Regions from separate parts of the Sporomusa rhizae genome, predicted to be linked through region 3. Evidence: riboswitches for the same ligand, from Rfam matches in the RefSeq annotation. Region 3 holds a riboswitch; each other region holds the start of a gene.

Region 1 (7,672 bases), 390 kb from region 3:
AAATAGCGTTAATAAATATCAATTTAGCTTGAACGCTGTTTGTTGTCGCATAAGTTCTTATTTGATTAAGCATAACTTCTATTCTGTCAAGGTTTATTTTATAAGGTATGCGACATACTCGAACTTCAAAAAATAAATCAGCATATAAAACTTTGGAAAATCCATCAAATACGACAATTCTTTTACTAACAAAGTCAGAATTATTTAAGCCAATTTTTACATCAAATGATATAGAATCTGCGCTTATTCCTTTCTTTCTAGCACAAGCAATGATTGCAATCATTGCGATTATGTTATTAGTTAGAACTCCTCGCCAATTTGAAGTCTTTAGAGTATCAAGCATTTCCATTGAGATGTATGGCCTTAACTGGGCAGGTATATAATAATCTTTATGGGAAGGATTATTACTTCCCTTATTTGTTATTGAAGAGATACAAGAGTTTTGGTTATTTAAATTATCATTACAGGATAATTCGTGATTAGTGTTATTTTCTTCGTTTTGTTCTGAAGTATTTTTATCCTCGGGAGTAGCTGGTAAAACAGAAGCAATGTGAATATTATTTGATGTTCTTGTTGATTGATTTACTTGTGTTATAGAGGTTAAAAGAGTTTTCATTATATCTTCTTTAAATTTATGATTATCATCATTGATTGTTTTCTGTTTTTTTTCTAGCTCTTTTACTTGACGATCGACCGATAATATTTTACCAAGTGAGATTTTATCAAAAACAAAACCTAAAGTTATAAAGACCATTAATAGTAAAATTAAAAGATTATTCGTATCTATAGATTGCTGATGTTGGAGATTATAAATTAATATCCACCCTAAAAATATTAGCAAAATAAAGGATATCAAATAGTAAAATAGTCTTTCCCATAAAGGACGATTATCCATCTTGCCTCTCCTTTGTAAATTTATACTTCGAAATTATCTCGAATTATTAAGGGTAATTTAATTTGTTAATAATCGCAGATTTCTTTCTGTTTTTGATTTTTTTTAATAAGCTAATTTATAATTAGGCGATTGCATGAATGAGGTAGTAGGAATTAGAGGAGGTACGAGTTTATAAATTTTTGCGGACCAATTCAGTATATGGATGGATTTTTTAGACAATATAAAATTTTAGTCACAGGATTAGATATATCTATTATAATGTAGCAGGCACCAGCCAATATTAAGACAAGGCATACAAAAAGAAAATAGCGAGTTACTTCGAACTAATTTCTTTCAGGATTACCTGTTAGGCCCAGAAGCCAATCAGTCGATACACCATAGAATTTAGCCATTTTAATAAGTGTTATGATACTTATCGGTCTTCTTCCATGTTCTAGTGAACCGACTGCACTAGGTGTAATACCAACAGCCGTAGCCACTTCTTTCAGCTTAAAGTTCCGTTGTTCGCGTAAATATTTAAGTCTTTCCGCTAATATTGGTAAAATCATACCATCATCCCTTAAAAATAAGTTGACTTTGTGCTAACTGCACATTATAATATGAGTATAAAAACGTGCCATTGGCACAAAAAATATAATTGTCATACAAGATGGCAAGTCTCAGACAAAATGGAAGAAGGTAAATCCAACAAACAAATAAATAAGCTTCCACACATGACGAGGAATGGAAGTAGTGCGGGATGTGCGCGATGAAAGGTAGCGCAGCGCGTCCAAACTTGGTTACAAATATACTATTTTATTATAAATCAGCGACGTTATAACTTCAATGGACTGCCTTATTTTGTGCTGCACTTTAGGAAATCTAGAGTGCCGAGTGAACGGTGCCATGAATAAAATGAAACAGGGGACAGTGAATCAGCTATGGCTCCAAATGTCGTAAAGAGGGGATAAGATGCGGGTCTTTTACAAGTATGCTCCATTACTATTTGCTCTATTTGGAATATTAGTCATTCCGGCGGTAGATGTTCCCTGTAATTAAAAACCAAGCAATCAATTGTATCGCGTTTGATCGCTTGGTTTTTGTACACTGGTTAGTTTCTATTAAATTTTTGAGGGTCTTACATACGGGGCTTTGAAGTACGGCTCATCATAAATTCTTTTGCATACAAACAGATCCTCGCAAATCTTTGTATTGGCCATAGTTTGCGATTATAAGATAACCCAGGCTATGATATAAGGCTATAGCTTCGACAAGAGGTGCACCTGTTTCTAATAGTAGAGTGCTAAAACCTTTTTCTCTCGCTCGTTTTTCTAATAGAATCATTAACGTTTTGGAAATGCCTTTCCTGCGGTATTCTTTTTTTACAAAAACCCGTTTTACTTCAGCGGTTTTTTCGTCATAGCGTTTAAAGCTGGCGCAGCCAATGGGCTCGTTATCATCATCATGAGCTAAGATTACATCGTGAATATTATCAAGTGCGTTATAGGAAATATACTGCTTTCGGTTTTCTTCGCCGCCGGCAATTTCATTGAGATATTCATCAAGTAATTTGCAGAGGTTAATGAAATCTTGGTTGCGGCCATCTGTATATATAAATTTCACAGCCATCATCCTCACACATAGATATTCACACTAAGCGCAGCTTTGCCTACCTTACCGGTTGAGCTTATTTATTTGTTTCTGCGTTATCCTTTCTACCTACCAGGTAATCCAGAGAAACAGGAAAGAGGCTAACTGACGACTTCTATTTGATCCGGCGCTTTTAAGTCTACTTTATTTTGTGTTTAAATCAATCTTAATCTCGCCGTTTTTTGCCTCGTATGTGGCTATATGAGCTTTTATAATCATTTCTAGCTCTTTATTGACTGTTCTGAAATTATTGTCAGCAATATAGCGAAACTTTTCGAGTGTTTGTTGGTCGATACGAAGTGTGAACTTAGACGTATTAGGTGACACGATAATCTCCTCCAATAGAGCCTGATTACAATAACTGTATATTAAAAGAGTTAAATATGGCGTATTGACGGCAAAATGACGGCGTGATATGATTAAAATGTACTATGGAAAGGAGGGAAGCCAGTATTGCTACTACATGGACAAGGGTCAAGAAAATTGAATCATTGCGTCGGCGGATTTTCCCTGGTAAGAGGGCAAACATCGGCAGAGTACCGGAAACGGGAAAGCGAGATATATGATAGAATTCGCAAGGCATCTGATGAATTTTCCCGACTGAGCAAAGGTGCAGATACCACCGAAGCTCTCCGGCGGCTGGAGGCAGCGCTGGCAGAGTTTGAGTCATTTAGATACGAACTTTGAGCAGACACGAAACTACATAATAAGGTTCATGAAAATTGAACTTACGGAAAGGAGTAACTAAAAGAGCAAACTAAACCACGGCAGGCTTACCTTGTTAAGCCGACAAACAAGGGCAAAGTCTGCTTTAAAATGTGTCTAATAGACACTTGTTGCCTACTGTCACAACGCGACACTCTGTGATGGAGACAACCGAATGGAAAACAAGGGTATGTTCCACATACGATTGTTTCCAGTACAGTGCAGCAAACACCCGGCTTCAATTTGGGGAAAAGGCAGCCCAACATTGTCCGCGTTGAAGTTTATGGAAAGAGTCCGCAGAAAAATTATATCCATTTGAAGGGATAAACAGTCATAATCCAGAATTATCCATCATAAGATGAAACCGAAAGAACAACAGCATATTTCGGGGATAGGTGCCCGCAAGGGCTTAATAGGGAAGTCCGGTGAAATACCGGCACGGTCCCGCCACTGTAACGGGGAGTAGTCTCGCATTTTTGCCACTGAAGCATCAGGCTTTGGGAAGGCGCGGGACAGCGATGAACCGGAGTCAGGAGAACTGCCTGTTCGACAATCACCATTTTACCTGCGAGCGACAGGGAGGAGATTATGTACAATTACCGAAAAATTTCCGGGTAATTGGATATAAAAAACTTCCGTTGAGGGAGTTTTTTTTATTGCAAAACTAAGCCAAGCCCTAATTGGGGTATAGGCAAAAGAGTAACGAAGAAAAAACAGGATAAAAAGGAATGATTACCTTTGAACCATATCTACAAAGTCATTTGGAACCGGGCCCGCGCCTGTTGGCAGGTGGTGTCCGAGCTGGCGAAAAACACCGGCCGGATGAAATCGATCCGTCGCAGCAGCGGTGGGCGCGGCGCTAAATGTGTGGTGCTCCGCCTGGTCTTGTTGCTGGTGTTGGGCTTAACCGCGTTTATCAATACGGCGGCTGCGTTTACCACTCCGGCAGATGGTACCTGGACATCAAAAGGGGAGATCGATGGCTATGATACCTACGAATCGACAGCCACCAAGGGTGGTGCCGGAACTGTGCCAACAAACCCAAAAAAATACAATGCGCCAATTATATTGCTGGCCGGAGAAAGATGGCGTCCGATGGATTTGCCGGCGGTAACAAGGGCCGCTTATATAACTGCTGCCGAGCTTACCTTGTCTGCCGGCAGTATGCTGGATCTGGCCTGGAAGGGCAACAGTGTGGGCTATCAGGAGCCTTCTCCTAGTAAAGAGCCTAGTATAAAACCGATCGCCCTGACGGTGGAAAAACTGAACCTAACCGGTAACGTTGTGCTTCGCATCAATACCCATGTAAAAACTCCGAGCATAGGAACAGCAGCGGTAGGCGGCTTTACCGTTAAACAACTGACCGGCAGCGGCACGATCTACGTGCAGTCTGCCTATGATCCCAGCTATAAGAGCCTAGTACGCGGCGCGGGTGGGGTATTCCTGCGGCCCATAGATAAGATTATTGATCCAATGAAGTACAATTATGTTGTGGTTGATCTCAGTGCCGCCGGCAGCGCTGCTTACCAGCAGGTTAATGTACTGGGGCAAGTCTCCCTTGTGGACGGTCCGCTGCGGATTTACGAACTAATACCGATCATCGACTGGAACAACCTACAGGCAGGGAAAGCAATCCTGCTGGGGGTGAAGTCTCACAATACCGGTGTCATTTCCGAATCCGGCAAAATGGCCAGCGATGCCCAACTGGCTTTCCGCAATGTCTGGCGCATTGAAGAGGACAATCTCTTTAACCGTATGAATGAGCTGCATGCCCGGCATTTTGCGAAAAAAGATTCGGCGTTCCCTGCCGGGGCGGCGGACAGGCCGGTAAGTGAAGAGGTCTGGGCGCATAGCTTCCGGGGCAAGCTGAACAGCCACGGCGCGTACGGGCGCAGCTTCAACCAAAGCTATGACGGGCTGCAGGTCGGGTTTGACAAGACCCGGGAGGGTGATTTCTTTAACGGGACGTTGTACTACGGCCTGATGCTGGGCCGGATCAGTGCCGATGCCGGCTATGCCACCGGCCAGGGGGACCTGACCGGCACGAGCATGGGAGCCTACGCCTCCTGGACCGGCAACAACGGCCACTATTTGGATTTGGCGGCCCGGATGACGAAAATTAAAAACGACTACCAGTTTTATGACAGCGACAGCAGCAATACAGCCCAGTATGACAGCTGGGCCAGCGGGATCAGTGCGCAGTACGGTTATCGCCGGGACTTGTCTGACGGCTGGTATTATGAACCCCAGGCCGGTTTATCGGTCGGCACCATCGACCGGGTAAGCTACACCCTGCCCAACCAGCTAACGGTTGCGCAAACCGCTGACCGGCCGGTGGTCGGCCGGCTGGGCGTGACCGTGGGCAGGGAGTTCGGCGATGAGCAGCACCGCGGTCACGCATACGCTGCCGTCACGGCCCTGCATGATTTCGGCAGCAGTAAGTTGGAAGCCCGTTTCTCCGGTGACCGTGCGGCCTTACTGACCGGGGCGGGGCAGGACACCTGGGTGGAGTTTAATCTAGGCGCCAGGTTGCAAACGGCCCGCGACAGTTCGGCGTTTTTGGAATTTAGCAAGTCCACCGGCGGCGATGTCCGCAAAGACTGGCAGATCAATGGCGGCCTGGCTTGGAAATGGGGCTTGCCGGCTAAGGCCGGCAAGGCAGACGCCGATCGCCGGTTACAGGAGCCGGCGGCAGCAGTTACAGCAGCTGTGGCCGGAGACGGACACAGCCAACCGGCTCCGGCTAGGGTGTCAGCCGCCGCCCCTACGCCGCAAGCGCTTGACAGTCAGGCCGCAGTGAAAGACGAACCGGTATCACCACAAACGGAGGCGCCACTTAAGCAGGATCCGCTTTCAGCCGGCCAGGCAACAACGGCAATGGCGGATGGCACACGGCTGCAGCGCACGGACGCGCCTAAGGGCAAAAGCATACCGGGCAATAAAGAGCAGCCGGACCGCCAGACTGCTGCGGCAACCCTGACCGAACCGGCGGACTACACCTTCGAAACGGTAACCGTCGAGGCCCCGCGCCCCAAATGGGAGCGGGACCTTTCGCCCGGCACCGTGTCGGTCATCCGGCCGGAGGATTTCCAGGGGGAGCAGAAGACGCTGCCTGATTACCTGGAAACCGTGCCCGGTGTCCACATCCAAAAAGTCCGGGGATCGAGAAACTACAGCGTAGCCCGCGTCCGGGGCAGTACGGCCGCTCAGGTCGGCATTTATCTGGACGGCGTGGAGTTGAACCTTACCTCGGAAACCGGTGTGGACCTGTCGGCCATCCCGATGGACAATGTCGCCCGCATCGAGGTCTACCGCGGCTATGTTCCGGCCCGCTTTGCCGGCGCGCCGATGGGTGGCGTCATTAACATTGTCACCAAGAAGCCCGGCAAGAGCGGCGGCTCGGTGTCAGCCGGCCTGAGCTCCTTCGGCGGCTACAAGGGCAACCTGGAGGTGACGGCCCCGCTCGGTCAGGGCAGCCTGCTGCTGGCGGTCAACCGCGACCAGAGCGACGGCGATTTCCCCTATACCAACCACTATCACCCTAGGGATAAGTACGGGAATTTAGGGCCGTTGACAGCCGACCGGCGGCACCGGCGGAATAATGATTATCACCTGACCGACGGGCTGCTCAAGTGGCAGGACGGGAACTGGCAGGTCAAGCTGGCAGTGAAAGACCAGTTCCGGCATTTTGCCGAGAGTGTCGGTGATGAAGACTGTGATCTTGCGGAGGAATACCGGAAATACCCTCTCATCGGGCGGTTGCACCCTCCTTATCAGGAGATCAGGCAGACCGACTTGTCGGTGGGCCGGCGGCAGCAGGCCGGCAATTTGGATTGGGGCTGGCAGATCGACTGGCGGGACTCGGACAAACACTGGCGCAGCGGCCACCAGACGGTTGCCCACACGGCTTATTATCCCGGCTTGGCCTGGAGCAACCTTCGCAGCAAACGGTTCGGCGGGTCTCTGGACGCCGCCTGGAAGCTGGGCGGCAGCCACCTCGTAGAGCTGTATGCCGGTTATTCCCGCGAACGGATGGATACCGAGCTGTCCGACCTGGATAAGTACCTTAAAAACGGGGACGACGATAGCACCGGCAGTGGCCGGGACAGCTCCATCGGTGCCGGCAAATGGCTGAAATATTATCAGATTGAGCGCTGGCACCTCCAACTGCAGGATACCATGCAGCTCAACCGCTCCGGCACCTTCCAACTGACACCGGTGTTTAAGATGGATAAGCTGGACATGACCGCCTATAAGGAGGACAGTAAGGACGCCTGGAAATATTCCTTCGGCGTTGGCGCGAAAAAAGCAATTGGCGAGCACTGGACCGTGCGCGGCAGCTGGGGCACCTTCCACCATTTTCCCAATTTCTATGAGATTTTCGGCGACGGAGCCTCGTTGCGACCGACACCGGACGACTTGCCGCCGCCGGAGTTTGAGCAC
Region 2 (7,672 bases), 110 kb from region 3:
GTTACCCACGAGGTATGGGGAGGGGATTACAGTATACGCTTTATGGCGTACTAGCTTAATTCACTCCTGGTTAACTGCCAGGAGTTTTCATTTAGCATACTGTTAAAAAACTCCTGACTGCAAATGGTCAGGAGTTTAAATTTTTATGCCATTTTTCTAAAGATTTCCTTTCGAACTTTGCGCCGATTGGCGCGGGTCAAATGACCCTCAATTTTTCCAAATAAGCATGATATACATATATATTATCTAGAGGGAGGACTGTGAACAGAGAACAGCATACGGTGTAATCGCCTGCTTTGGCTTGGAATTATAAGACATTTTGAGGAGTGAATTTGTTATGAAAAAACTGTATTCTTTATGTGTCACAATGTGCATGCTTGCCGTGTTTGGCTGCGTCAGTCTGCTTCCGTCGGTGGCGTCTGCTGCTCCGGCAGGTGCTGGTAAAAAGGCTATATTGGTTGTAAGCTTTGGCACTACTTATGCAGATACCAGAAAAGTGACCACGGAAGCTGTAGAAAACAAAATTCAGTCAGCTTTTCCGGATTATGAAGTTCGTCATGCTTTTACCTCCCGAATTATCATCAAAAAACTTGCTGATAGGGATGGACTGAAATTTGATACCGAAAAACAAGCATTAGAGAAATTGAAAGCAGAAGGGTACAAAGAAGTAATTATTCAGCCTCTTCACATTGAAGCTGGGGATGAATATGAAAAACTCATGCGTGTGGTTTCAACGTTTGAAAAGTCCTTTGACAAAATATCAGTGGGTCGACCGCTTCTTTATTATACTGGACAGGAAGGCGAAAAACCCGATGATTACTTGCTTGCTATAAAAGCATTACAAAATCAATTACCTAAAATAGGGAAAAATGAAGCGGTTGCTTTCATGGGACATGGCGGCGTCAATCCATCCAATACTGCTTATGCTGCCTTGCAGATGAAACTTCAAGATGCCGGTCTCAAAAATGTTTTTGTATTTACGGTTGAAGGATATCCCACAATAGAAAACCTTATTGAGAAACTAAAAACAAACAAAATTAAGAAAGTAACTTTAATGCCGATGATGTTGGTTGCTGGCGATCATGCTAATAATGATATGGCTGGCGATGATAAGGAATCATATAAATCACAATTGATTGCAGCCGGATTCCAGGTTGATGCTTATATCCATGGTTTAGGCGAAAACCCGGGAATTCAAGATATCTATGTACAGCACACTAAAGATGCTGTCGATAATAAGTATAAAGAACGCGGCAAAGATAAACCTACTATTCCGACTATTGAATAGAAAACCGGATAAAATATTAATAAAACTAAATATTATTGAGCTAGGTGCCCTACGGGGCTTAATAGGGAAGACCGGTTAAAAGCCGGCGCGGTCCCGCCACTGTAATGGGGAGCAAATCCAAGAGAATGCCACTGAGATGAAAAGTCTTGGGAAGGTTTGGATGCGCAATGAACCAGAGTCAGGAGAACTGCCTAACTGACAGTCACCGTTTTACCCACGAGGTATGGGGAGGGGATTACAGTACGCATCCTTTTATGTAGGAAATGTTATTAAAAGGCGATTACTGGATTTTACTCCTGGTACCTAGTGCCAGGAGTATTTATTTTGGTAGATACCCCGGACTGACAGGAAACAGTCCGGAGTTTTCTATAAAGCACATAAACTAAGTCCTTTGCTTAGCGCAGTAGCGCAGGGTCAATTTTGACCCTTCTTTTTTTAACGTCTATAAAATTTACATAAAGTAGACTTAGCTTCAGATGGGGTTTTGACCCCACCTGAAGGTTAGTCGCCCTTATCCAGAGACTTACGCTCGCCTGTGTCAGTAGGGGTATGACTTCCATTTGGAGAAGAGGGAGTCTTAGAGCGGCTTAGTCATCGGATAAACGAAGTCTTTGGTGTAAAGGGGGAAAAAGTTTGACCATCAAAAAAGCACTGGCTGGATTGGTAACAGTGCTGTATGTATTGTTCGCAATTCCTATTGGTCAGGCCAAAGATGGCTTGACTTTTTCCTGTCAACTTCCGTATTACTTGGGAAAGGTCAAGGATTCTGTAACTTCGGGTACACAAACAGCGGCGCTGTTTAATATTGAAAACCGCGACTCAGCCGATAAAGAGGTGGTCATTACCATCAGTCTGCCGCCAGGGTTTAGTCCTGTCGGAACTCAGGAAAATTGGGAGATAAAAAAAAGAACAGATTATTATGTTTTAACAAGGAAAATGCTGCTGCCAGGCGGCTATAGCCATTGGTACGATTTGCTGCCTCTCCAGGTGGCGTCGGAATTGCCGCCTGGCTCGTATACAGCCAGTATCACGGCAGGGGCGTTGACGCAGCAGGTGCCGGTTGCCGTGACGGCGTCTCAAACAGCTGACGTTTTGCCGATTACGGTAGTTGGTATTATTTTACCTTTAGATAAAGACGGTAACACCGATGATCGTAGGGGGCAAAACGTTTTATTGTTAAGAGACCGGCAATGGGATTATTACAAAAATTTGCTGATTGGCAAAGGGGCATCCAATCAGGAGGTTGAGGCTATTCACCCGGTAACGCATTTGGGGGTGGATATTGATAATCCTTCTGGAGTACAAAAGCTGGCAGTTGTTACCGTCCGCCTGCTGGATGCAGGCAGTCATCAGCCGGTAGCCGGCTTGTTTACTCCCGGAGCAACCAATGAAGATACAAATGGTGGCGCGTTGGACAGGCAAAAAGATTATTTAGAGTCTTTTGTGGCTCTAAACGGTGACACAAAGCAACGTCTGTTGATGCCGGTGTATGCCGATGAACGTGCATTAGCAGGCGGCGATTATATGTTACAGGCCGAAATCAGTGATGGGATTACACCCAACATAGTGTATGAGTCGCCGCTTACTATCGTGAAAAAAGATAGCAAAGCGCTGGTTGTAGTCAGTATAGCTGCATTGGCGGTAATGGCAGGTCTGATCGTAGCGTTTAGTCGTCTCAGGCGGGTGCTTGCGGCACTCAAAACCCGGTGGTTGGTAACAATCGCCTTATTTGGTGCGTCTGCTTTTGCCGTAGTTAATGTACCGTCTACCTTGTTAAATGATTTTTTTCACATTATATTGGGGCCGTTCGCTGTTATCGTTACCGGTCTGTTTAACGGAGTATTTCTCTATATGATGGTGGTGGCGCTGGTTATCTTAATTCCCCGCCCGGGCGTAGTTGCGCTTATGACGGTTATTCGCATGCTTTTAGCTATGCTGGCTTTTGGACAAATTTCACCAATTGGTGTGTTGTCCTATTGCTTGCAAGCCTTGCTTCTGGAACTATTCATTTATGGCAGCGGGATGTACGGCTGGCTGCAAAAACAGGAGGGTGAAAGAATCCCTGCAGGCAAAATAGTGCTTTTGGCTGTTTGCTGTGGTGTGGCTGATACTATTTCTACTTATGTATTGTTACAAGGTATGGCATTTTTGTATCGTATGTATTATGCAAGTTGGTATATTGCTATGGTGCTGGCCATCAACGGGTTTGTTTATACAGCGATAGGCGCTGCCTGTGGCACTGCTCTAGGCACCAGGTTAGCCAGGATAGGGGGTGACTGATCAGATGAAGGGCAATGTACAATTTTGTAATGTTTCCTTTACCTATAAGCATCGAAGTGCTCCCAGTATTAAAGATGTCAGTCTGGAGGTTGAACAAGGAGATTTCCTGCTATTAACCGGAGCCACCGGCTGTGGCAAAAGTACCTTGCTCAAAATGCTCAACGGCCTTATTCCCCACGACAGCGGCGGGAAGCTTGCGGGCGAAATATTGGTTGGCGGGCGCTCTACGCGTACTTTAGGTATAGCAGAGATGAGCCGCACTGTGGGTATGGTATTTCAAAATCCGGATGACCAGATTTTTTCTACAACGGTGTTCGATGAGGTTGCCTTTGTTTTAGAGAATATGGGGTTGAAGCAGGAACAAGTTGAGCCACAAGTTCAAGAAGCTTTACGGCTGGTAGGTTTGCTAGATAGAGCCGGCGCCAGCGTACATGCTTTGTCAGGCGGACAAAAACAGCGCCTGGCCGTAGCCGCCGTGCTGGCTGCTAAGCCGCAGGTGTTAGCGCTTGATGAACCGATCAGCCAGCTTGACCCGCAGGGTTCGGCTGAATTATTGGCGGTTTTGAAAGACCTTAATGTTAACATGGGAATTACGATTATCATTGTTGAGCACCGGCTGCATGAAGTATTGCCGCTCTGTCATAAGGTAGCAATCATGGAGGCCGGTAAGCTCATTTGGCAGGGGGTACGCGAAAAGGCGTACAGCCGTCAGGAAATATTTGCCGCAAACGGACTCAGGCTGCCGCAGTCTGTCGCCATTTGCCACCAACTTGGCGTTACGGCTTGTTCGGATAAGGTCAGTGATGCCGTAGCTGCGATCAGGAAATGTTACGATGTTCCCAAGTACACGCCGGTTACCGAACTGGCCGCGGCAGGTCTTAGGGGGCAGCAGCCGGCAGAGCTACCCGCGATTCGCGCTCAGCATTTGACTTTTTATTATGACAATCCGGAGCATGTAATCCTTAAGGAAGTGGAACTTGTTGTGCCTCCCGGGCAATTTATTGCCTTAATGGGAAGCAATGGGGCGGGTAAGTCCACCTTACTGCATTTGATTGGCGGGTTACTGAAACCCATTGCAGGTGACATAAAGGTGCTTGGAAAACAGGTTGCCGGTGTGACACCATCTGTTGGCATGGTTTTACAAAATCCGGACTTTATGCTGTTTAACAGCACTGTGCGTGAGGAAATTGGTTTTAGTCTGCGGCAGCAGCAAGGAAATGCTCCTGGCTGGACAGAGTATTGCCAACAACTTGTAGATAAATTGGGGCTGAATGATTTAGAAGAGGATTTTCCTCTGGCGTTAAGCCGTGGACAAAGACTCAGGGTGGCTATTGCCGCTGTATTAGTCGGTCAGCCACAGGTTTTGCTCTTAGATGAGCCGACAACCGGTCAGGATATAGGACATATTGAGGATATTGTCCTGGTGCTCAAAGAATATACCCGGCAAGGCGGCAGCATTATTTTTTGTACCCATGATACGGAAGTTGCTGCACGGTTTGCTGACCGAATTGTTGTTATGCGGCAAGGCAGGATTGTGGCCGACGATATACCGACCGCAATTTTTCAGGACCAGGATATGCTTAAGGCTACCGGACTTAAGCCGCCGGCAGCGCTTTGCCTCTCTCAGGCATTATATGGTGGCACTGCGCTTACGGTAGAGGAGGTGGTAGAGTATGTACGACAGACATGTATGGGAGGCTACACCCGGGCAGACTCTGCTTCATAGAATTGATGTCCGTACCAAACTGGTATTACTGATTTTGCTGGCGGCTCTGATTCTGCTTGTAGACAGTCCACGGTCATTATTTTTGTTATTTTGTTTAGCTCTGGGCCTGCATGTTGTTGCCCGCTCATCACCTGCCAGATGGCGTGTACTCATGGTGTTTGTCCTCTTAGGTATCTGGGGTTCGATGACAAGTCAGGCGCTGTTTTATTCCCGGGAGCCGCGAACTATTATTGCGTGTTTACTGCCGCCTGCCACACCGGCTTTTGGAGCATTGACCGGCGGGGTGTTCATTTACCGGGAAGGGTTGGAATACGGTGCTATCCAGGCACTGCGTTCCGGTACTATGCTCACATTAGGCCTGTTAATTAACTGGACATCAGATCCCCGTCAGTTGCTGCGCAGTCTGCTGTCATGGCGGCTGCCCTATGAATTGGGGTTTATGTTGATTACCGGTCTGCGGTTTTTGCCGGTAATCTTTCAAGAGACCGCGGTTGTGTTGACAGCGCAACGCCTTAGAGGGTTTAAACCATTCAGAACACTATCACCCAGTCGGCTGATACAGACCGCTTTTCAAACACTATTTCCTATACTGGCGCGAACGCTGCGCCGGGCGGCAACCTTGGCTGCTTCTGTTGAGAGCCGTGGCTTTGGCCGGGAAACACCGCAGGCTGTATTACCTAAATGGTCGCGTTATGAGCGCTTTTTTTGCCACTCCCTGCTATTGGCCGTGTCCTGTCTTATGGTTCTCAAAGCAGTGGATGCACTACAGTTTAATGGCTTGTTATATGTACCGTCCTGGCGGGGGTTATATGATTTGATGAAAGTGTGGCTGTAAGGCATATGAAGAAAAAACTCTTTACGATAATAATCACCGTGCTATTCATTGTTACATTGGGACTATTAGGATCGCATATTTTTAGCCTGGACAGTCGAATGAGTATGGCCGGTAAACAGAGTGGTACTCAGACCGGAGCTTATGTCAAAACAACGGAAACTGTGCTGGGGCAGACAGAAGTATATAACTACCAGCGAATGGGATTTAATAAAGGCTTTGTCCGCTTCTCACCTGACAGCCGCTATCTGGCAGTTGGATCGGAAACAGGCGAGGTACTGTTATTTAACACGAAAGGCAGCCTTGTTTGGCGGAAAAACATGGGGTTAGGAAAGATAACGGCAGTAGAGTTTTCTCCGGACGGACAGTCGATACTTATTGGCGAAAACAGTCCGCAGGGATATTTGTTTAGTCTTGCTGCCAAAGATGGCCGTGAGCTATGGCGGCAGGCCAGTGTGAATGAGCTGGGGGCGAACATTAAAGAAAAAACTTTCCCCGGTGTGGTAGCTGTCAAGACGGATGCCAACGGAATGATTTATGCGGTTGCGCAGCGGTATATAAGACAGCCTGACGGTCGTAACGAGTATATTGGCCGTATTTATAAATTTACGCCAGAGGGTGAACAGGTAGGGCTTTTTCCCAGTGACCACAATCTTGATGCCTGGGTAAGCTGGATTAGTGTCGATGCTGCTGGCGAAAGGGCCTATTTTGCCACGGCTAACTATGATATTGCGAAATATAAGTATGACCGGAGCATATATTGTTTGGACGGGAGGCTGGAAACAGTGTTGTGGAGCAATATCGTAGATGTAGCTCACCCGTATCAAAATGTTGCGATGCGCACAAGCCCGGAAGTAAGCGCTAATGGCCGCTATACAGCCGCTATTGCCAGTGATGGCCGCTGTTTTCTGTTTGATGGAATACAAGGTAAGGAACTATGGCGGCGCAGTATCAGCCAGCCGCAAAAAATTGCCGGTGTCTATATTAATGCCACAGGTAATTACGTTCAAATGTTCGGTGAGTATGTTGTGTTTACAACAGGCAATACCTATAACCGGGCCAATTGGCAGCTGCCAACCCCGGTGGAAAGTCCAAGCTCAAACAGTTTATTCGTTTTTGACTTACAGGGTAACTTGATGAATAACTATAAATTCGGCGGTATGATTGAGCAAATAGCGGCAGGCAGCAGGCAGGCAGCGTTAGCCGTCGGCCGGAATGTTCGTTCCAAAGACCTTTCAGTGCATGGTTTGTATATTGTAACAATACCGGAAGCGCAGTTAGTGGATCGTGTGGCTACTGACGGGCCTTGTATTGCGGCCGATATCAGTGCGGACGGGAAATATGCCGCCGGTATTGAAGCACCGATCCAGCTTGACGACGGACGGGTCGTTGGAGAATATAAGTTAGTGTTATTAACAAGACAGGAATAACAATATGGATATTTCGTTAGCATTATCAGATGTTTTGAAAATGTGGAAAACGGCGTTACCGGCCATGTTTTTAGGCTGTTATTGCGGTGTGGCTCTTAAAAACGGCCGTTTTTTTG
Region 3 (7,672 bases):
CGGTTTGCTCATCCTCCTTTTTAAACCATTTGTGTGCATCTTCTTTTTGCATCCGGGTACTGCTCCCGAAAATTTTGGATTGATTATAGCGCCCGCTTGCCGTCAGCCATACTGTTTCCTTTCGGTCCATTGTAAAGGTATCTTGGATTTGAACATTGAACAGCTCCTGTTTGTAATAATTGCGGTAACTTGCCATCGCGGTGCCTACATCCCCGATGGCCTCATCTTTGGAATAGTCATCCATTCTGGAACCGTGTACGCGCATTTTTTCACTTGAAAAATTTGTCTGAACCTCAAGCAGTTGGGAGTCTGATAATTTGTAGCTGCCGTCGATCTGAAGATTGTACTTGTTTGATTTATAATTGCTCCATAATCGCATCGGTGTTTGCCAGGGCGGCGCTTTATCATATTCATAAGGCTTTTCCGTATTGTATCTTTTATCTTGATGCAGGTAGTCAATCATCCAGCCCCATTCCAGTTTTCCTACCGTGTCGCGGCGCTGCACCAAAAATTCCCTGGCATCGACTTTCTGCCTGCGGCTTTCGGCGTAGTAGATATCTTTGGCATCCACATAACTGCCGGAACTTACCGCGGTGCTGGCGCTGTCATTTCCCCAAAGGCCATCCGGCAAATGCCGGTCAATTTTCTTCCAGCTGCCTTTGATCATCCAGTTATCATCCTGCCATTTGATCAGCGCATCGGTATTCTTAAAATCGTTGTACTGGCGACGCCGCTCATCGTTTTCCAGCAATTTCATTTTCTCTTTCCATTCGGCTAGCTTTTGACTTTTTCCGGCCATGTCGGGGTTGGTATCCGGGTCGGCTTTACGAACTGCATATTCTGCCTCGGCCCGGGCATAATCCTTATAAATCGCATCCTTGGTTGCCACATCGGCGTTTTCAAAGAAATTTCTAAACTCGGCCGGTTTGGAGAACTTTCCTGTCCATTTCTCTGTGTCTTTGATTGCGCCCCACAGTATATTCGCGCTTTCCCCCGGGGCAGTCGTATAATTTCCCGCATACGCCCGGTTGTAAAAATTATCTGTGCCTGTCGTATTGTCCCGGACAAAGCGCAACCACTCTTCTGTATTTCCTTTGAAGGCTGCTTTTTCCGGTTCAGTGAGACTGACATTATAGCGCTGCTTTGCATTCTCGATCATATCGGTGTTAAAATTCTCAATCTCGGTCTGATAACCGTCGCGCATTTTCATGGCATAGGGAAGATTACGTTCCGCCGCATAGTTTTTGTATTTAAAATCGCCGTCGCTTTGCTCACGGTTCAGCCCCACCATTAAACTGCCGTTACCTAAAGGGGTATCTACCTGCAGGGAGTAGCTTCTACCACCGTAACCAGCCCGTCCTATCTCCGCAGACACATTGGCCTTGTCCGGCCGTTTGGTCACAATATTGATGACACCGCCCATATAGGTACCGCCAAACCGGCTGGGAATATAACCGCGGTACACTTCGATACGCTCGACATTTTTGACCGGTATTGTGGAAATGTCCACAGCGGCATCACCGCCTAGATTGGTAAGTACACCGTCGATAAATACACCGACCTGCGCCGCGGTTGATCCCCGGATGCTGACTGTGGTATATTGTCCTTTGCCGTTCACCTCGCGAACATGAACGCCAGGAACGTTTTTCAATAAATCGGGCAGGGTTTTTTGTTCGCCTTTATAATCGTCCGGTCGGATAACCGTAACCGACCCCGGCGACAATTTACTTTCCCAATCAGGCCGTTTCGCTTCCACGGTAACCCCTTCCAGGGTGAAATCCTGAGTATCCGCATTCGCATTTCCTTCGGCGTGTACCGTTTGAAAACCAATACCCGCGGAGATTGATGCCGCCAACACCAAAGCCAGGCCTGTCCGTGATCCCGTAAGCAAACGATTAGTTGCCAGTGCCTTTTTTTTGTTTTTCATACAATCTCTCCAGCCATAGATTTAAATAATCAAGTCAACCCTTGTAACGAATTGCATACCCAAGTGTTAAAAACCCGGCAGACAATGAAAAACTTTCAATAAAAAAACCCCCTTACCGGGAGTTATGCTCATTACGCCAGCAGCCGGGCTTTACCCGGCCACTTACCGTAATCTCCTCCCCGTCGCTCGCAGGTATAATGGCGATTGTCATGCAGGCAGTTCTCCTGACTTAGGATCATCGCGTCTCCAAACCTTCCCGGAACGCTAGGTTCCAGTGGCATATCTTGAAGCGGCTCCCCATTACAGTGGCGGGACCGTGCCGGCATTACACCGGCTTCCCTATTAAGCCCCGAAGGGCACCTGCACCCATATTTATATTGTTTCAAAATATTTTCAGATATGGATTATATCCCCATGGTAGCGTAAGGTAAGAATATTCGTAAATACCTCAAACGAGTGATTTTTTACTGCATTTGCTAATCATTTTCCATATAATTCAGCAAATTTTTGACGAAACAGTACTGGAATTCGACAGAAATTCCCTGGCAGATCGGGACTGTAAACCAATTGTTATACTCCCCAGACTTTTTGCATCAGTCGAGGATATGTTTCATCAAGATGCCGGACTAATACGTCTACCATCAAATGAATCATATTGCTGTCAAACGTTTCGTCCACAAACGGAATGCAAACATCCATAAGTAAAGTGCCGTCTTCTGCCAAATAATATTTGAAAATCTTAAACTTTTCGTTCATCTCATTGACACAATGCAATAAGTCAGCTCGTTTATCGGCATCAATACCTGTAACAATCTGTGTGCGGATAATGGTAAATATGCTCTCGTCAATAATAATCACTGCCGGCAATTGTTGACCTTTTACTTCAATCCGTGAACGAAAAACTGAGCTTTTCAAAGTATCTTCTATTAACTCGGTACTAAATAAATTTATATTGTTGTCCTCCAAAGATTTTTGAAATTTTTCGGCTTTCGCATTCATTTGCTTTCCCGCTTGTTCTGTAGCGATTTCTTGATTTTGCATTTCTGACAACATCACAATCAACTCCTAATTTATTTTGTCCGGCACTGCCCGCAAGCGGGAATTTCCGGTTTTTTAAAAACACCCTGTGCCCGCAGACCGTAACACGGTCACAGGGTGTTTTTATTACATTAATACTAAAAAGTCCAACGCACGCCGGCGTCAACGCGCCAGTCGGTTTTAATATCCGCTCCGGCTGTTTTTTCAACATTTGCGTAAGCAGATGTATGATTATTTAATTTGGTAGTCCCGCCAAGCTGGAATACCCACCAGGAATCGCCAAAGTCCAGCTTAGTTTCTTTGGTAGGTTCATTGGCAGCAGAGTAAGAGGTACTGAAGTTGCCGCAGAATTCATGCAGCAGAGATACTTTGGCATAAACGCTGCTTTTTGCTGTTTCGTGTCCGATACCGATACCCAAACGGCCAATGAGACTATTCATGCCGTCCTGATCTACCCGCAGGGTGGTACCTCCCAGATAATCGCTGTGCGCATTGTAGCTGTCGCCGCCTAGCCGTGCATACGTCAACTCCACTTGCGGTTCATAGTAAAAGCCGTTATTTTGCCGGATGCGGCGCCCGTATTCGGCACTGACCGAAGTTCCCCATGCCTTATAGTCGCCATTCAGTTTGTAGCCATAGTCATTAAATACCTTATAATCACTCTTGACGCGGCTTTCTTTCATAATTAAATCCAGATAATGTCCTTTTTCACCCAGCCAGGTTCCATACAGGGCCAGACTGGTTGATGAATTATCGCCGTCGCCGCGCTCGTAATTACTTTTGCCGTCGTTATAGCTTACGGCGGCGCCCAGGCGCCAGCCGCTTATGCCAATGGCTTTGTCATAACCCAGTTGGATTGTCCGGTATGAGTTATCATAATAGGTCTGCTCTTTATCGTATTTGGATTTGCCGGCATACATCCGCGCCCATATTCCGTCTTCTTTCCCGGCTCCCAAGCGTAAATCACCCATGCGTTTCAGGAGGTCGTTGTTTTCCGCCCGCCAAGCCATAGCCGCTGAAACCATGGCGGATTTTGCGCCACGCATCATGGCAGTTTGCTCGGAGCCGTAGAAGATTTCCGGTGTGTTATTTGCCGGTTGTCCATTTTCGATATCCGCAACCGTTGTGCAACTGCCATTACCGTCGGTGCCGAAAGTAATATCGCCCACCTTAATCCCGGCACTGGAGGTCAATAAGCCTTCGGCTATTTCCACTTTCCCGCTGAGGTTTTTAGTTTCTTCCGCGCCCTTATAGGTCAGTTTGTTAGACAAAGCATTGAGTACTTTTAAAACTTCCCTACTATCTTTGGTATTGATACCGCTATTATCAGTACTCAGTGTAAATACAGAACCGGTATCTGCGGATTTGATGGTTATGCCGCCGCCCTTGATGTTCGTAGGCGCAGTTGCGTCGTGTTCATAGATAGCAGTGACCTGGCCGCTATATTTGTCAATTGTGATCTCTTTCGCCGAAGCTTGTTTGATAAAGCCTTTAGCACTCTTACTGCTGCCGCCTGCAAGCTCAGTAATGCTGCTTGCCACGTCGCCGGTTACGCCCCACGCACCGCCATTGGCTAAGGTCAGTTTCGTTGTGGCTCCTTCGGCGGTAGTGATGCTGCCGTTCAGTAAAGATCCGTTTTTACTCAAGCCGATATCGATGGTGCCGCTGTCATTAACTACATTCCCGCTGATATTCACAGCTTTGTCACCGGCAATTTTGATCATACCGCCGTTTAAAGTATGAAGAGCGTTTTTGCCTGCGGTGACAATAATATTCGCGCCGCCGTTAAGATTTGCCGTGCCATTGTCGGCCTTGACGGCATCATCACCGCTGGCTGTGATCTTGGTATTACCGGTAACGCTAAGCACTTTACCGCCGCTCATATCAATACCGGCAGCCGCCGTTATATCAAGATCACCATTAATAACGCCGTCATTTGTTACAGTGTCGCTCGCCGTAAGCAACTGAGCTTTAGCGGTAGTTTTTGGTCCGGTCATTTTAATGCCTGTACCATTGGCGGCTGTAATCGTTACTTTGCCGTCAATAACCAAGGTACCGCCTTCGGAAAGAATGCCGACGCCATTCTCCGCAACGATGCCTGTGCCATTATCAGCTTTAAGGCCGACTTCTGCCCCGTTGCCGACGTAAAGGCCCGCATTTTTCCCGCCTTCCGCTTTTATACCAAGTTCTTTTGCGGTTACAGCTGTTTTTGCACCTGTTCCTGCCGCATATAGGCCATAAGTGCTCCTGTCAGTACCTGTGGTAGTTGCGGTTAATCCGAGAACTTGACCGCTCGCGTCTATCGTGAGTGGTTTCGCAGACGCATAGACGGCGGCAACTATACCGCCTTGGGCAGCAGCATCATTGACGGCAACCGTTGTGCCTTTGGTAAAGACCTGCTGGCTAATATTATTACCGCTAAGAGTAGTAGTAGTGGTTTGTTCGGTTGGCGCCCCGGCTTTATAGTAGCCGCCTTGTCCGGTAAATTCACTAAACGTTATGTCTGCCAATTTTTTGGATGCCGAAGAGGTCGTTAAGCCTTCCATTATCTCTACTTTGCCGTCAAGATTGCGCTCGCCGCTGATGTAATTTGTATAGGTCAGCTTGTTGGCCAAAGCATTGAGTACAGCGTCTACTGTCGTTGCATCCGTAATGCCCGTACCTGCCGTCCGCAGAGTAATCACCGCATTGCTGCCATTAGTTTTAGACGCCGAAGCAATCGTGATGGCGCCGCCGGTAATCGTAGTCGGCGTGGCTGCATCGTGCGCATAATCAACGACCGTGTGGCCGCTGTAGTTATCAATTTGGATATTCTTTGCCGTCTGATTAATTAGGCCTCGTGTGTCTTCGCTGCTGCCGCCGTAGAAACTATTCACCCTGCTGGCGGCAAGATCAAGCGGGCGCCCAGATATATTGAGAGTATGCACTAATTGGTTTGTCCAGGTCGCACCGTTTTGCAGCCATAGATTAAAGACACCGTTTAACGGGACTTTGCCATTATATAATGCAGGATTATCAGCCATACCTGTCCACGTGGATTTATTGGTAGTCAAAGCAACATTAATGGTGCCTCCCTGCCCCACGCCGACCCAGGCTCCCTGTGTTTTAATGTCGCCTGTAATGTTTCCGCGGTTAGTTCCGGCGGAAAGCGTTCCGTCCGGATTGGTCCTAACATTGAAATTCACCACACCGCCGGCGTAACTGTCGATGGCTTCATAATTGGTCGTGTCAAGAGTGCCGCCACCGACACTAAGCTGAGCTTTTGCTGTTGCACTAAGCCCCCAGGAGTCGACCGCTGTAACGTTTGCCAGCCCGTTAATGGTAAGCTGGCCGCCATTCATAACCTTAATGCCGGTATTGTTGATGGCCCAGTTGCGATCAGTCACCGGCAGTCCGTCAGGAGCTTTCAAAAAGCTATTGACCGTTACGGCGTGTTCTTCGCTGTTATCATTGTTGATAATGACTTTTCCCTTATCACTGGCATACAGCCCGGCCACATAATAGTAATCGCCCCTTGTCAGGACATTGATCGCACCGGGATTGTTGATCGTGACCGTCGCGTCTTTATCGGCAGTAATGCCGACAGCCTTAGGCGTTGCCGACGACCTGCCGCAGGTAACATCGGTATCAATTGTCAGATCATGTCCTCCCATATCGATAGTAATATTTTGCCCATCGGCGGAAGGCTTGATAGCACTGAAGACAGGTACCCCCTGGGTAACGACGGAGCCGTCAATTTTTGTGGTAATCAACGTATCACCCGCAAAACGGTAGACACCGTCTTGGCCGATAACAGCGGCATAATCTTTATCAGTAGCCGCAGCACCGGTAATAATGCTGTTATATACGTTTGTTCTCCCTTTTGCCGTATTTAAGCTTCCCTGACCGCTGGCTGCATCAAAAGCAATACTGCCTAGTTTCTTAACCGCCGCTGAAGCAGTCAATCCTTCGGCAATTTCTACCTCGCCGCTAAGATTTTTTTCCCCTGTCATGTAATTAGTGTAGTAGAGTTTATTCGCCAAAGCATTGAGCACGTTATTCACTGCTGAGTCATTTGTCAAGTCAATGCCGCTATTATCCGTTCGCAGCGTAATGACAGAGCCGCTTGCCGCCGACTCAACAAAAGTATCGCCGCCAAGGATCGTTGCCGGCACAGCGGCGTCGTGCCCATAGTTAATCAGAGTATTGCCGCTGTAGTTATTAAAGTACAATCCGGTATCCCCGGCTTGATAAATGACGCCGCGCGTCCATTTACTGCTGCCGCCGGTAAATTTCGTCACATAGCTGACATTATCAAAGCCGCTGTCGCCCAAACCGTTGCCGTCGCTAAGCGCAGCACCCCATGGACTGTTGGTCCATTCCGCCCCGTTTTGCAGCCACAGATTAAAATCCCCCACGAGTGGCTGACCAACATTTTGAGCCGCACCTTTCCAGTACGAGTTGGAAGTTGTCAGCGCCAGATTAATCTTGCCATTCTTATAATCAGCTTTTTTCGATGAATCATCATGAATAGTAAAAATATCGCCTTCCAGTTTGACCTGGTTCGTGCCTGGCTTGGTTCCGTCCGTTCCTGTATTCATATTTACTGTTCCGCTATAAGCCGCCAGCGCCAAATAGGTCCTGTCGGTGGCATTCGGCGTTATGATCCTGCCGCCGCCAAGCAAATTCACAACCGCACTCTTGTCAAATGTGTTGTCATAATAGTCG
Region 4 (7,672 bases), 2.4 Mb from region 3:
TTTCCTGAGTTAAGCGTTTCAACAGAGGTACGAATATCTTTCAGACCTTTGCGAATTTGACTTTTGGCCAATTTGACTTTGGATGCCGCCAAGCCGGGATCAATCGCAATTAAACGTTCTCCAGCTTCCAGTCCCAGTAAAACAGTGGTCAACGTGTGACCAACTGTATCATGAATTTCTCGGGCTATTCGGTTTCGTTCCCTCAGAGCAGTAATATCCTCCAACTCCATGGAGGTTTCTTTCAGTTTTTGATAAGTCTTTTCCAGTTCTTTGGTCTTAATTCCCAATTGAATCGTCACTTGTCGCAAATGTTCTTTCTGCTGAATTTGATAACGAATAAACGTCATCATGATGAAGCAGCCTAAAAAAATCATAAAATCGACCAAGAGTTGTGAAACTAAAAAGCTAAAATTAGGTGGTTGAAAATAAAGGTATCTTTCAAATCCGTGTATAATATACCCGATCAATGTGACTCCACCAGTAAAAATGGTTGAATAAGTTAAGGAAACATCGATAATTAGTACCAAATAAAAAATATAGGAAAAAGAACTTTGGTCAAAATAATTAATGGTAAAAACCATAATCAGATCAAGAATAATATTAATTTTGCCTAGATACAAATATCGAGTTGAGTCATATAATATGGCTCTGCGAATTGTTACGGATGTCACCAGTAGGCTGGAAATAAAGAAAAGCAACCAACATTTTTCCGAATTTTTTATAACAATTAAAACTATTCCTATTAATAAAATTAAATATATTAATAGGGTAATCGTAGTTTCGGTCTTTTCATCAGTAGTCAAATTGCTATCTGAAAACCTCATTTGTTCCGCCTCACATATAATTAAATCATAATAGCTAATCGCTAATGCTAAAAAAGCAACAGAAATAATATATTTTTGAAATTATTACTAAACAAGTGCATCCAGGTTATTATCTTAGAAAATAAATTCAAGTATAATCTCTGTTTAAAAGTTTCTATTATTACCAAAATAATCCTGCTAGTTTACATTCAACTAACATGATTTACGTTAAGATACTACGACTATATCCCAAGTAAAGTTCAATCAGGCAGCCCTTTAATTATAAAGGACTGCCTGATTTGCACACAGTAACCATCTACCATAATTCACAGAATAATCTCACCTTGTACCAAAATAACTGCTGCGAATAATCTTATCTGCTATCTCCCACCCGGATACTACCTGTTCCCTATCCCGCTCTGTCGTCGCCTGACCAATAAACTGACCATCAGACAGAACGGCAAAATTTTTAGCGGTATTCAAAAGATTCCTCCCCATAGCGGTGGTCGTGTACTCCTGCTCATCGATTCCCATGAGATAGGCTACTGTTGGCAATATATCGATATGTCCGCCTATGGTTGGTATTTCCCGCCCTTGTAGATTTTTATGATAAACGATAAATGGAACCCTATGCTCGTCATCCAGCCACCAGTCTTCCGCCGGTGCAATACTTTTTACTTCTTCCGGATACAGCTTATGTACTCCAGTATGGTCGCCGTAAATCACGACAACGGTGTTGTCTAGAATTCCGGCTTTCTCCAGCCGGTCCAAAAACTGGCCTAACTGGGTATCCGTGTAGTGGACTGTATGAAAACTCTTCCCCAGCATAGTTCCGGAAAATTTCGCGTCAACCGTTAATTCCTTGTATTTATCCGGCAATTCATAGGTACTATGATTGGTCAAAGTAATCATAAATACCAAGAATGGCCATTTGCGCTCAGCAATCAGCGGTGCCGTCTGACGGAAAAAAGAACCGTCACTTAACCCCAGTCCAATTTGTTCATCTAATTGGAAGTTAGTCGCGTCCAAACATAATTCATAACCTGTCGACTCCATGTTATACTGCCAGTTCCAATAGGCTTTATTATCGGGGTGCACAGCCAAGGTTGAGTATCCCTCTTTGCGAAACAGCTTCGGCAGCGAATTATAGGTGTTATTCGGATAACGAAAATACTCGGTACCCCGGCGCAGCGGGTATATCGAATTATTGGCCATAAATTCAGCATCCGCGGTAGTCCCGTTACTAACCTGTTCATAAAAATTGGCGAAATATAGACTATTCTCGAGTAAACGGTTAAGTACAGGGGTGATTTCCCGGCCATTTAACGTATGCTTCAAATAAAAAGTCTCCAACGACTCTACTTGAATAAAAATCAAGTTCTGTCCCTTAAACAATCCTTTATACTCATTGCCTGGCAACACTTCGTTCTTCTCACGGTACCAAGCCGTAATATCATTTTTTTCCTGCGTGGTAAGCTCCAAGGGCCGACAGTCAGCAATATAGTTGTACCCATCAAATAAATGGTAGCCCAGGGGCGATAACCCGGTCACTGTCTGGCTGGGTGCCCAACACATGGAGAATAGCCATTGCTTTTGACCGCGCTCTTCCGAAACATCAAAGATGTAATGAGCATAGCCCAAATAAACAGCAGCAAGCCCGGTTAATAGAACATACAGCAATTTGTTTCTGTTTATTTGGTGACTGCGTCGATAAACAAACACTGTTGCCGCCATTAAAACCGGGATATCCCAGAACAGCTTACTATCTTCGCCTCTGCTCATTGACCATATACTGCTGCCTAAGTTTTCAAGATTGGCGGCCTGACTTATCGCATGCAGCGAGAGAAATGTTGCGAACGCCCGGTAATTCCATAAATCAAAAAGAAAAATGAAGGACAGTATCAGATTGATTCCGATTAAGAACCATGCTCTATTCCGGCCTTTAAGTAAAAAGGCCGGTGATAAAACGATAATGATAAAAGCAAGATATACCGCGTAACTAGGCACAACCGCACAAAAATCTGCGAAATAAGCCTTTTGAAATTCCGTATAATTAACTACCCCGATTACCAGGGCCGATTTAAACAGCAGTGCCAGTAAGGTACCAAGCCACAGCAAATAAACGTTGTAGGATTGCTTCATAGCGGCTACCCTCTGACTGACTTGTTTTGTTTTAGCGCCCCCGGCCCGTCCTGTGCAACAGCAACCTCGGCCTCGCCAAAGGTTTTCATATCACTCAGAACATGCAGCGAAGCCTTAAGTAGCGACATCCCCATAGCAGCCCCGGTGCCCTCGCCGACATTCATAGCTAACTTTAAATACGCAGGCAAGTCCAGCAGCGTAAGAATAGCGGCATGCCCCGGTTCGGCGGCAAAATGCGAACCAATCAGATACTCTTTGGCTTGCGGTGCTATTTTTACTGCCAGCAAGGCGGCCGCACCGCTGGCAACTCCGTCCAGTACCACCGCTGCACGCTCCGATGCGGCGCCGAGTATCACGCCAACAAGCCCAGCAATGGCTAAGCTTCCTACTTTTGTCAGCATATCCAGCGGATTTTGCTTATCCGGATGATTCACCTGCAGTGCCTGTCTAACAATCGCGCAGGTCTTTTCCTCCCAGTCTGCCGCGAGCGGTGCACCATAGCAAGCGGCAATAGCCAGACCAGGAAGATTTCCGGCCATCCCCATTTCGCCCAAACCGATAATCTGTACGCCTTGCGCTATTTGTTCTCTGGCAATGGTGATTCCCAAAGCAATAGCCCGCATGGTTTGTTCCCGGGTCATGGCCGAACCATTCGCCATATTCTCAGTGCCATAGGCTATTTTCTCCGGCCGTACTCCCGGGAAAGGCGGTAAATCGGAGGCCACGCCAATATCAATAACCAGCGGCTTTGCCTGAGCATGCCCGGCAAGTACATTGATGATCGACTTACCCTGGGAAAATCGGTGAAGTTTCTGTGCTGTTGTCAACTGCCTGTTGTCCCAGGCAAATTCAGCAGCTACGCCATTATCAGCCGCCATAATAATAATACTTTTTTCCAGACCGCTCGGACGGGGATTACCGGTAATGCCCGCAAGTTGTCTGGCTATATGTTCAAAATAATGCAGGCTGTTAAGCGGTTTGGTCAGGTTATCCAACCGCAATTGGCAGCGTTCCATTGCCGTCGTATCCAGAGGTTTTATTGATGTAATTATATCTTCAAGCATGAGTCCGGCCTCCCAGAGTATTCAGAAGTTTTATCGCCGCCTGTAACATATCTATAGCAACCGACGCACCAATAGCTTCGCCCAGCCGTACCCCCATATCCAGGCAGGCTTCCAAATGTAAATGGCTAAGGGCAATGATATGAGCCGGCTCACCTGACAGATGGGACGCAAATATATACTCTTTACACAACGGATTAATAGCATTAGCAATCAACGCCGCCGCCGTGGTATTCAGACCGTCAATAACTACGGCGCAGCGGTTAGCAGCACACCCCAAAACGACTCCGGCTAACGCACCAATTTCAAAGCCTCCCACCTTAGCCAACACGTCGAGCCCATCCTGGGCATTCGGTTTGTTTAGAGCGAGTGCCTGGCGTACAATTTCAATCTTCACCTGCATCCGGCTATCAGAAATGCCTGTTCCCCTGCCGGTAATCTGTTCCGGCGACAACCCTGTAAACGCGCCCACAACAGCAGCGCTAGAGGTAGTATTGCCAATACCCATTTCCCCTAGGCTAAAACATCTATAACCTTCCCGTACCTTTTCATTAACAATTTCAATCCCGGCTTCTATTGCCTGCACAGCCTGTTCACGCGTCATGGCCGGGCCGCGGGTAAAATCATTGGTGCCGTAGGCAATCTTCCGGTGCCGCAATCCGGGCACATGGGACATATCGCCGGCAATACCCATATCAACAACCACCATATCGGCGCCGCAGAAATTCGCAAAAGCATTAGCGCTGGCACCTTTTGATATCAGATAGTTGGCGGTCATATGCATAGTAGTTTCCACAGGGTAAGCGCTGATTCCCTGCCTGGCAACTCCGTGATCGGCCGAACTAATCACCATACAAGTCTTAGGCAAAGCCGGCCATTGCTCACCAGTAATACCTGCGTACTGCTTAACCATTTGCCCTAGATGGCCAAGACTGCCGCTTTGCCCGGCTACAGCCAGCAAGGATTCTTCTACTTGCTGCATAATACCGGTGTCGGTAGAAGTAATGTGTAAAAGTGCATCATTGAGTAAACTCATAGCAACCCCCATAAAAATTACAAAGTAAAGAAAACACTTCATTCGCCAACCCTTCGCCCAAAACAACAGCCGGTTTGCCTTTATCCAGACAAAGTTACCTGTTTTTGCCAGTACAAAAACAAAAGACTCTTTTGGTAAATCTCCAAAAAAGCCTTCTTTTTCCACGAAGGATGGTAAAGACGGTGTAAGGCAGGTCTCCTGGCTCCCGGTTCATCAATACTTACGCCTTCCCCTTGACGAGTGACATCTGTAAGCTCTCCCCGGTACAGTGGCGGGCCCGCGCTTATGCATGAAATCATGCTCAGACTTCCCTATTCTCCCTAGCCGTTAGCTAAAGGCACCTTAACCGCATACTATTCATTTAATGCCCTAATTATAACAAACCCGCGAAATAGCGTCAACGGTAAAGTAATAAAGAAGCAACCCTATCTATGCCTTACAGCAATAATAGGGTTGCCCTTCAATTTATATACGATACCTATGGCTTAACCGTAGCCTTAAACATTTGCTTGCCGTCTTTCATTTCGATAATAACAGCATTTTTCACTGCGTCATGAGTTGCGTTCAGAGTCGTCGAACCAGTGATGGTAGTAAAGTCTTTGGTAGCGGCAAGAGCCTCACGAATTTTAGTCGGGTCCAGGCTGTTGGCGCGTTTGATAGCGTCAATCAGCACATTGGCCGCATCATAGCCAAGTACGGACATAGCGTCAGGTGCCTGTCCATATTCTTTTTTGTAGGCTTCAACAAATTCTCTAGAAGTAGCACTGGTATCATCTACCGAATAATGATTCGTGAAATAAGTATTGTTGAGTGCCGCTGCTGTCCCTATTTCCACAAGCTTTGGCGAATCCCAGCCGTCGCCGCCAACAATAGGTACGGTAATACCAAGCTCCCGCGCTTGTTTTACGATTTTGCCAACTTCTTCGTAATAACCTGGTACATAAAGAACTTCGACATTTAGTGCCTTAACTTTGGTCAGGATTGTTTTAAAATCCTGGTCTTTTTGCAAGTAGGCCTCTTCGGCTAAAACCGCGCCGCCGCCTTTGGTAAAAGCATCTTTAAAGAATGCAGCCAAACCTTTACTGTAGTCGCTGCTGCTGTCAACCAACATTGCAGCTTTTTTAAGGTTTAGGGTATTGAGAACAAAGTTAGCGCCTACCGTTCCTTGGAACGGGTCGATGAAGCAAACACGGAACGTATAGTCTTTTACCTTGCCGGTTTTCTCATCAACAGTAACTTTGGGATTAGTTGCACCCACTGCTAAAAACGGTACTTTGGTGGACTCAGCTACACTAGAGGCAGCGATAGCATTGGAGCTGGCAAACATACCGGTGATGGCTACAACTTTGTCCTGCGTCGCCAATTTAGTCATAGCATTGGCCGCTTCAGAGGGTTCACTTTTGTTATCGGCAATAACAGCTTTAATTTGTTTGCCAAGTACCCCACCCTTGGCGTTGGCTTCTTTAATTGCCATCTTCGCACCATTGGCTGAAGAAGTCCCCATAGTTGCATTGCCGCCAGTCATCTCATTTAAAATTCCAATTTTGACTTCATTGGAATTCGCTCCCCCGCAACCAGTTACAATACCTGCCATGAGCAACATGATAATTAACATGGCTGCCGTTTTTACCCCTGTCTTCTTCATTGCTAAAATTCCTCCTCTTTTTTGGCTGCAGCTGCTTGTCCTGAATGCATAAAATTGCACAATAAACTTTATAATATAAGTTTATATCAGGCAAAAAATATAAAATGAGCCTTTGCTTACATACTGCAAAAGTATACTGTTAAAATACTTTTATAGTATTTTTTCAACCTCTATCCATTATAATTCTAAATTATATTACATGTTTTTTATTATTTCAAGGTATTTTTAGCTCTTTTTGTTTAACTATTATTATATTTTTATTCATTTGTACTCATCGAATGTACATACGGTTTCTTTGTCCGTCACTCATGTCTTTTGGCTTATATTTTTCTTTTATTTTTACTCTTCTTATAAATATTAAAGTGTGCCCTCTTCCCGAAAGAAGATAGCACACTTTAATTTAACTCATTTATTATTTCTTTTGCGCTTTAATTATATCGGCTATTCCAGTTTCTTTTATAATCTTCGTTAGCTTTATGTTATCTTTTAGCCATCGATCACCAAATTCCTCTGAACCTGAGTATTTTATTTCCATTCCGATATCTGCCATACTTTTCTTAAACTCGGAGTCGTTAATCATTTCCTTAAGACCCGCCAACAACCTTTCCTTTTCCGAAACTGGAAGCTCTTTTGGGGCAACTATTCCAATCCAAAAATTAAACGCAAGATTTATTCCTTGTTCCTTAAATGTAGGTATATTTTCGAAATCAGGGATAGTCAAACGTGTTTCCTCAGCAACACCCAATATTTTAACTTTCCCGCTTTTTACATGTTCTTTTATAACAGCCGGATTTCCAAAAATAAATTGTACATGACCACCTAATAAGGCAGTAAGGGACTCCATATCGCCCTTAAAAGGAACCTGCACAACGTTGATTCCTGCTTCTTTGCCAAGCATCTCACCAGCAATATGACTTGTTGATCCTAATCCCGCATGTCCAAATTTGATTTCACCAGGATGTTCTTTAGCATAATTCACTAAATC

What was found. A riboswitch is a leader RNA that binds a small molecule or an ion and turns the genes downstream of it on or off. The one in region 3 is predicted to bind cobalamin.
Region 1: it holds a riboswitch for cobalamin, as region 3 does, so the genes downstream of both, SRRS_RS03880 (TonB-dependent receptor domain-containing protein) here and SRRS_RS05550 (TonB-dependent receptor) in region 3, are expected to answer to the same signal.
Region 2: it holds a riboswitch for cobalamin, as region 3 does, so the genes downstream of both, SRRS_RS05140 (hypothetical protein) here and SRRS_RS05550 (TonB-dependent receptor) in region 3, are expected to answer to the same signal.
Region 4: it holds a riboswitch for cobalamin, as region 3 does, so the genes downstream of both, cobT (nicotinate-nucleotide--dimethylbenzimidazole phosphoribosyltransferase) here and SRRS_RS05550 (TonB-dependent receptor) in region 3, are expected to answer to the same signal.

The regions. Positions count from the first base shown of each region.
Region 1 covers NZ_CP156925.1:844,807-852,478, forward strand. The annotation lists gene SRRS_RS03855 (hypothetical protein) at 1-895, opposite strand, end outside; gene SRRS_RS03860 (helix-turn-helix domain-containing protein) at 1,219-1,443, opposite strand; gene SRRS_RS03865 (GNAT family N-acetyltransferase) at 2,042-2,497, opposite strand; gene SRRS_RS03870 (TraY domain-containing protein) at 2,669-2,851, opposite strand; gene SRRS_RS03875 (hypothetical protein) at 2,978-3,211, shown strand; cobalamin riboswitch at 3,606-3,790, shown strand; gene SRRS_RS03880 (TonB-dependent receptor domain-containing protein) at 3,968-7,672, shown strand, end outside.
Region 2 covers NZ_CP156925.1:1,122,838-1,130,509, forward strand. The annotation lists gene SRRS_RS05135 (sirohydrochlorin cobaltochelatase) at 338-1,288, shown strand; cobalamin riboswitch at 1,314-1,498, shown strand; gene SRRS_RS05140 (hypothetical protein) at 1,922-3,568, shown strand; gene SRRS_RS05145 (ABC transporter ATP-binding protein) at 3,573-5,294, shown strand; gene SRRS_RS05150 (energy-coupling factor transporter transmembrane protein EcfT) at 5,242-6,129, shown strand; gene SRRS_RS05155 (PQQ-binding-like beta-propeller repeat protein) at 6,135-7,556, shown strand; gene SRRS_RS05160 (hypothetical protein) at 7,561-7,672, shown strand, end outside.
Region 3 covers NZ_CP156925.1:1,233,295-1,240,966, reverse strand. The annotation lists gene SRRS_RS05550 (TonB-dependent receptor) at 1-1,927, opposite strand, end outside; cobalamin riboswitch at 2,124-2,306, opposite strand; gene SRRS_RS05545 (hypothetical protein) at 2,498-2,980, opposite strand; gene SRRS_RS05540 (autotransporter domain-containing protein) at 3,103-7,672, opposite strand, start outside.
Region 4 covers NZ_CP156925.1:4,697,157-4,704,828, forward strand. The annotation lists gene SRRS_RS21975 (sensor histidine kinase) at 1-350, opposite strand, end outside; gene SRRS_RS21980 (LTA synthase family protein) at 1,143-2,945, opposite strand; gene SRRS_RS21985 (nicotinate-nucleotide--dimethylbenzimidazole phosphoribosyltransferase) at 2,951-4,009, opposite strand; gene cobT (nicotinate-nucleotide--dimethylbenzimidazole phosphoribosyltransferase) at 4,002-5,042, opposite strand; cobalamin riboswitch at 5,213-5,402, opposite strand; gene SRRS_RS21995 (ABC transporter substrate-binding protein) at 5,521-6,687, opposite strand; gene SRRS_RS22000 (Bug family tripartite tricarboxylate transporter substrate binding protein) at 7,100-7,672, opposite strand, start outside.